Regions from separate parts of the Lysinibacillus sp. NPDC097287 genome, predicted to be linked through region 1. Evidence: riboswitches for the same ligand, from Rfam matches in the RefSeq annotation. Region 1 holds a riboswitch; each other region holds the start of a gene.
The links. A riboswitch is a leader RNA that binds a small molecule or an ion and turns the genes downstream of it on or off. The one in region 1 is predicted to bind cobalamin.
Positions count from the first base shown of each region.

Region 2: another riboswitch for cobalamin. It lies ahead of ACIQ2D_RS11975 (hypothetical protein); the one in region 1 lies ahead of ACIQ2D_RS13615 (ribonucleoside-diphosphate reductase subunit alpha).
Region 3: another riboswitch for cobalamin. It lies ahead of ACIQ2D_RS04920 (energy-coupling factor ABC transporter permease); the one in region 1 lies ahead of ACIQ2D_RS13615 (ribonucleoside-diphosphate reductase subunit alpha).

Region 1 covers NZ_JBIWCX010000009.1:12,134-14,402, reverse strand. Annotated here, with positions in the region: gene ACIQ2D_RS13615 (ribonucleoside-diphosphate reductase subunit alpha) at 1-847, opposite strand, end outside; cobalamin riboswitch at 1,004-1,192, opposite strand; gene ACIQ2D_RS13610 (hypothetical protein) at 1,303-1,986, opposite strand; gene ACIQ2D_RS13605 (ECF transporter S component) at 1,983-2,269, opposite strand, start outside.
Region 2 covers NZ_JBIWCX010000007.1:134,491-136,759, reverse strand. Annotated here, with positions in the region: gene ACIQ2D_RS11980 (ABC transporter substrate-binding protein) at 1-458, opposite strand, end outside; gene ACIQ2D_RS11975 (hypothetical protein) at 460-1,002, opposite strand; cobalamin riboswitch at 1,241-1,460, opposite strand; gene ACIQ2D_RS11970 (hypothetical protein) at 1,727-2,269, opposite strand, start outside.
Region 3 covers NZ_JBIWCX010000002.1:392,503-394,771, forward strand. Annotated here, with positions in the region: gene cbiQ (cobalt ECF transporter T component CbiQ) at 1-463, opposite strand, end outside; gene ACIQ2D_RS04915 (energy-coupling factor ABC transporter substrate-binding protein) at 469-741, opposite strand; gene ACIQ2D_RS04920 (energy-coupling factor ABC transporter permease) at 743-1,492, opposite strand; cobalamin riboswitch at 1,880-2,063, opposite strand.

The DNA.
Region 1 (2,269 bases):
GATCGACTGATACAGCAGTATTATTTAACTGCTTGATCCATGGTAGAACACCACTCGACGCACCTTTAAAGCCTTTAATCGATGAACCACGGCTTCGGATTTTACCCATATACACGCCAATGCCCCCACCGTTTTTCGATAAAGTCGCCACATCTGTATTCGTATCATAAATACTTTGCAGGCTATCATCGACTGTATCGATAAAGCAGCTAGATAATTGCCCGTGCGTTTTCCCCGCATTTGATAAAGTTGGTGTAGCAACCGTCATAAATAAATTACTCATCGCCCAGTAAGATTCACGTACCTTCTCTAAGCGATTTTCTGTTTCATCTTGCATAAGCGTCATCGCAATTACCATCCAACGTTCTTGCGGTAATTCGACTGGTGTTTTTGTATAGTCACGTACAACATAGCGGTCCATCAATGTTTTTAAACCGATATACGTAAACAGTTCATCTCGGCTTGGCTCTAGATATGATGCCAGCTCCGTTAATTCTTTCATGCTATATTTTGTCGTTAGATTTTCATGGTAAAGACCCGCTTCTGTGTAACGCACTAGCTGATCAGGGAATGATTTGTAAACCTCTTCCACATCGATACCACGTTGTTTCGCAAATTGGTCGTATAATTTTTCTAAATACACCTGTGCTGCGACAAATGTCCAGTACGGTTCTTCTTCGTCAATTAGGCTAAGCGTTTGTAAAATCATCGCATCTGCCCACGCTTCAAACGTAGCGTCCTCATTTTTTCGTAGCCAACGATCCGATAACCTTACAAAACTTTCAAGTTCATCCTCCGTGTACTTTTTCTTTAACTTAGCGATTTGCTGTTCGATTTGAATCGTCATATACTCTCTCCCTTTCTTTCAGCCACACAAAAAAGCGACCACACAACCTGTATCGGTTGCGTGGTCGCATAAAAATCGGAAATGGAAATGAAGGACATGTACACAAAGAAGTGGACAAATCTCTCGCCTCCACTTCTCAATCCCCGAAGAATGTGTTGCTGTCTTGAACGTAACGGCAGGTCTCCTGGCTCGTGCCTTTAGCCAAATGATCGCCTTCCCGTTTTTCACAGTGGCTTTTTGATCATTTGTCAGCACTCACAGTTGCGGGGACAGCTTCGGCTTTAGATGACTCTATTTCCGAATTCCCTATTAAACCATAATGGTACCGCTTGTCCAAAATACTATATATTGTGTTTTAACTCCTAAACAAATCTAACATATTGTGTTTAATGTTTCAAGAGGTGTTTTGCACTTTGTAGTTTACAAGCCACTACTTTTGCTCGAAGCAAGCCCAATTAACCTGTAGTTATACACAATTTCTCAAAATTTCTTGTGAAAATATTTTGGGCTAGTTTCTCTTTTTCGGGATGCAACCCGAGTAAAATGACAGTACATGGGCCTGCAGTTTTTGCAACATCTAGTGAGCATTCTACTTTTTTACCACCAAATAATCGTGAAAACTCAACTTGAAGTCCCTTTGAACCAACCGGCCAAACTTGCTGTACAATTTCTTTATGCCAGGCATCAAAAATAGGTTGTAACAGCGCAACATTTTCAGGCTGCTCTAGCACCTCATTACCAACAAGTGGCAGTCCGTATGTGTACCAAATTAGCTCACTATGCTCATATGCGGCACGCTTTTGTATCTCACCAATCATCGTGATAGATAAGCCTGATTGTAATGTTGGCATATTTGACTCAGAGGAACCATCTACGGGTGGACGAACTAGACCTATTTCATCAAATACCTGCTCAATTCCTGCTACATAGTGATTCCATGCTTCATCCCCTGAAAAATTAGCAAGTAAAATATGTGTAGGAATAGCATTAGCAGCGAGCTGCTCTAAAAATGTTACCCGTGCCGTTAAATATGCCGATAATTTGTCAGGTGCAGCCACAATATCTTGCGGTTTTTCACCAATGGCCGCGGCATTATCTGTTGTTGCGATCAAGCCGCCAATTCTTACTGCATTTCTCAATGTACTCGCCCTTCTTTTCGTACAAAAACTTTCGAAATGACTGGCATCGCTACAGCGACAATCACTAAGTTAATGAGTGTTGCCATGAACAGACCAGGTAATGCTCCCCAGAAAAATGCCGGACTAATGATGAAATAAAAAGGCAGTGGTGCAATGATACCATTTAAAACAAGTGCCACTGGCCATTTCCAAAATTTCAAACCTTTTTTATGCATAATACCAAATATCCACACTACTACAAACATTTCAGCTGCAATAATAAGATGCAATGGCCCAAGTGGGA
Region 2 (2,269 bases), on a different contig from region 1:
TCAAAAGATGTTGCTGATTGAATAACAAATACTTTTACGCCAGCATCTTCAAGTACCTTTAGTGCATCTTTTTCACCAATTGTATAGGCAATAACTACATCCGGATTTAATGCTAAAATACGCTCACTGTTAAATACCATTGAATCCGAAACACGTTCGATTTCTAATGCTTCTGGTGGGTACGTATCATACTCAGTTGCGCCAACGATTTTATCGCCAACACCTAATGCAAATAAAATCTCTGTGTTACTAGGTTGTAAAGAAACAACTGTTTCTGGTACTGCATCAAAAGCTACTTCTACCCCACGGTCATCCTTCACTTTATAGCCTGATTCTTCACTTTGTGCGCCTTGTTTTGATGTATCCTCATTTGCGTTTTCTTCTGCTGTGCCACAGCCTACAAGTAAAAATGCAAGCATTAATACTGAAAGCCATTGGAAATTAAATATCTTTTTCAATTTAGACATTCTCCTTTTTCTTTTTCATTGGGTAAGACTTACTTACAAACGGAATTTCTGCAATGCCTGCTTGTTGATTCATGTAGACAGCCATGACAAAAAATACGTTTGCTAATAGACCTAGATAATTAAATAGAATTTCTGGTACTTCTCTCTCCTCGGAAACTTTATGGAGCGCACGATAAGATTTTTTTGCCTCACTACGACATAAGTGTAACGCCGCTGCTGCTTCCGTACCCTGTGGTAAAACAAAGCTTTGGATTGCTTCTTTTACATGACTCACATAGAAATCATAACGACTACTTAGCCAAGCTAAATCCTCGTCAGTAACCGCTAATTTTCCACGTACTGATCCGTTGACATGATAAGCCATAGGTAAAATTTCAAGTAGATCTTCTTTTACTACCTCAACAATCTCTTTTTTGACTGCTGCAAGTGCCACACCTACATGAGTTGTTAGGCAATCTGTTCGAATTTCAAAATCGACAGTCGCTACTTTTTCACGCATGAAAGGGTAACAGGAATAGCGTGCATCTTTCTTCAAACAAGGTCCCCTCTTTCTACTATGAAGATATTCTCGCTGCTATAAGGCCCTATATCTTTTGATAAGTCCATTCACGCATCAAACGTTTTGAGTCTGGCGTGAATGCCATATACCAATAAAAAAGCCATAAAAAAAGCCGCTCCTCTTCGAAAAGGAACGACGAAAATAGCATAATTGGTCACGTCATATAACGTTCAATATGTATTTGCCGTATATCCTCCTATCTTCCGAAGAGTGCTTATACGCTCAAATAAAGGTCGGTCTCCTGGCTTGTGCAGCTCACTACAATGATTTTGTAGCGAAATCATAAGAGCCTTCCCATCTACTAGAAGCATTTTTCTTCATTCGACAGTGGCATTCTCTTATTTCTTCTGCACTTACAGTTGCGGAAACAGCTTCGGTCTTACACCGAATTCCCGATTATGCTAATAGTTAGCACCTTTATTCTGCAAGAATTATTCACTTGTTAAGCAGTTTATCATAAATTAACACCCTTTAGTAGTCGAAAAGTTGCAAATACTCACAAAAACCAGCACTATTTTTCTTTAACGACTGGATTTCTGTTTTTACGCACGGAAAACAGTGCACTATGTACCTAAAAAACACATTGATTTATATTGGAAATTATAGATTTATTATTCCATAAAAATAACCTTAATTACGCATATGTTGTATCTCATACCTCAAATCTACCATATACTATATCAATAAAAGTCCCTGACATTTAACGTAAGGCTGTCTTGTATTTCTTTTTATATTTGGCATCTTGCTCTTTCTCGATTAAATTCTGTGCAATATTTAATAGTTTTGTATCGCCTGTTGCATCAAATAAATTTTTCAAGGATACTATAATATCATAACGAATAAGTGACGGATGTTTTTCATCGACACATGTATGGAATCGCTTCGCTAAATGCGAAACAACTAAATCCCTTTGCACTTGTCCACCTAATCCGATACGCCAAATCGATTGTAAACTATGTCTTGCTGTAACGGTTTTTTCATCATAAGTTACAGCCCAAATTTTCATAAAATCTTCTAATACACGTTCTTCTGGATCACTTTTTGCTGCAAGTGCACATAAAAACTGTGCTGATTGTGCACGTATATGCTCATCTTTAAATGTAAGTGCCTTGATAAGTTGCTCCCAGACTGAATATGTCCAATCTACGGGTTCCTTTACAATTTTCATTAACTCTTCAAAAGATTCATATTGGATATCACGATCATGCTCAGTCAAATTGCTAAAAAGTTGTAATATGTCTTT
Region 3 (2,269 bases), on a different contig from region 1:
ATAGCACTGGTAGACGCCATTGTCGTAACACATAGCAAATTGACTGCACCGACGTCGTTAATATTAAAAAGTAGAGACAGCTAATGCTACCAAGCACGATGAAAAATAGCTCCTGTGCCGTTGCAACACTTGATGTACCGATAAAGATCGTCCATGTACTCAGTTGGAAATCCAAAATGTGTGACGGCAAAACACTAGAAGAAGGTGCAATAGAAACCAAAATTGTCACTATGCTCGAGAGTAGGAAAAACCCTGGAAGCAGTAGTAGTTTTGCATAATACGTAAAGGGGATTTTTGCGGCTAAAATGATAAAAGCACTCATTACGATAAATGTAATGAGTGAAATATGTTCATCTCGAATAAAAAGCGACAGTAGTAGTAACCCAAGTGAAAACGTCATCTTTTCTAGTGGATGAACAGATGCTAGTTTATTCATGTAAGCATATTTATCAATGAGTAACATCGCTGTTAACCTTCTTTATGTTTGCCGCGCATGAAACCGATAAAATAGCCGATAAAACCAGCACCGATTGCAGCTTGTAGCACGAATAATAAGCTCTCAATTTCACCACTTGGTGGCTCCCAAATACTTTCAAACCATGGCTCATACTCTGCGTTAATTTCACCAATTGCTGCTTCTGCTTCTCCATCAGCACCACCGAATTCAGCGCCCTTTTGTATGAATAGGGGAAGGATGGCAAGGAACACGACAATTCCTAGTAACAGTAAATTTTTTTTCATCTTAATGTGCCTCCTTTGCTGAGAATACACGTAATGCTTTTAATTCGCGGACGTTGTATTTTTTCAGGAAGTTCATGACAATTACCGTTAAAATCCCTTCACTAATTGCAAGTGGAATTTGTGTTAAGGCAAAGATACTAGCAAATTTAGTGAGTGAAGCCATAAAGCCACCAACTTCAGATGGGAAAGCAAGTGCAAGTTGAACAGATGTCACAATATATGTACCTAAATCACCAAGCATAGCTGCAAAGAATACAGCTAGTGAGAATGATAAGCCAATCTTTTGTGCCCCTTTAAAAATAAAATAGACGATAAACGGTCCGACAACGGCCATTGAGAAGACATTTGCTCCTAATGTTGTTAGCCCACCATGTGCTAAAAGTAAAGATTGGAATAATAATACGATTGTACCGATCACGCTCATTGCTAATGGTCCGAATAAAACGGTACCAAGCCCAACACCTGTAGGATGTGAGCAACTGCCTGTTACAGAAGGGATTTTTAGAGCTGATAAGACAAATGCAAAGGCACCTGAAAGGCCTAGCATCATTTTAGTTTCCGGATTCTCATCTATTGTTTTACGAATAGAACGTAATCCTAAAATAATAAATGGAATCGATACGACCCACCAAAAAATTGCCCATTCAATCGGCAAAAAGCCTTCCATAATGTGCATAGCAAATGCACGATTTGGCACCATGATAAATGCCAATAAGAAATAACTAAGCTTCCAAATTGAAAATTTCACCATTCTTCCTCCTTTTGTTTTATTGATTCATCACCAAAGGTCGTGGATGACATTTGACGAAAGTGCATATTGATTTTAAACTGCCAGTTGATTGTAGTGGAGACTGGGCGACTCCTGGGGGATTAGCGTCCCAGATGAGACCCTGGAGCGAGCATAGCGAAACTGTGTTTTGTTGCGAAAGCGAAGCGTCAGCAACCAGTGAAGCGGCTCTTCGGACGCCCCCCGGAAAGCGCCCAGTCGGAACGGAAATCAACCCTAAGTTATGGTGATGAATCTTTTTTAGCGTGTGCAATAAAAAAAGCACTTCTCCTTTTTGGAAAAGTGCATAGCTGAAAAAAAGCAAATGAAAAACGATTTGCTAAGCTGCACACCTATCCGCGTAGGTTGAAACTTGTCACGTATTTTTTGGCAGGTCTCCTGGCTTTAGTTCATCGTTTTATAGGTCTTCCCATCCGTTGGACAGTGACATATCTATAAAAACTCCCTAGTACAGTGGCGGGACCGCGCCGGACTTGAACCGGCTTCCCTTTTAAGTAAAATGTAAGCATCTTACACCAAAAAATGTTATTGTTGTGAGTTTTCAGGACAAAGTGTAACACGGCTCAAGGAAAATAATCCATCCCTTTTTGGAAAAATATTTATTTTCAGTAAGTTTGATGTAGAAAATTCTGATAAATTAAAGCAAAGTCAGGTAGTATTCTAGGAAATATTTGTCGAAAAATTATGGAGAATAGAACATTTTAAAAAAGAGATGTTGAAATTTTAGAATAATGAGCTATG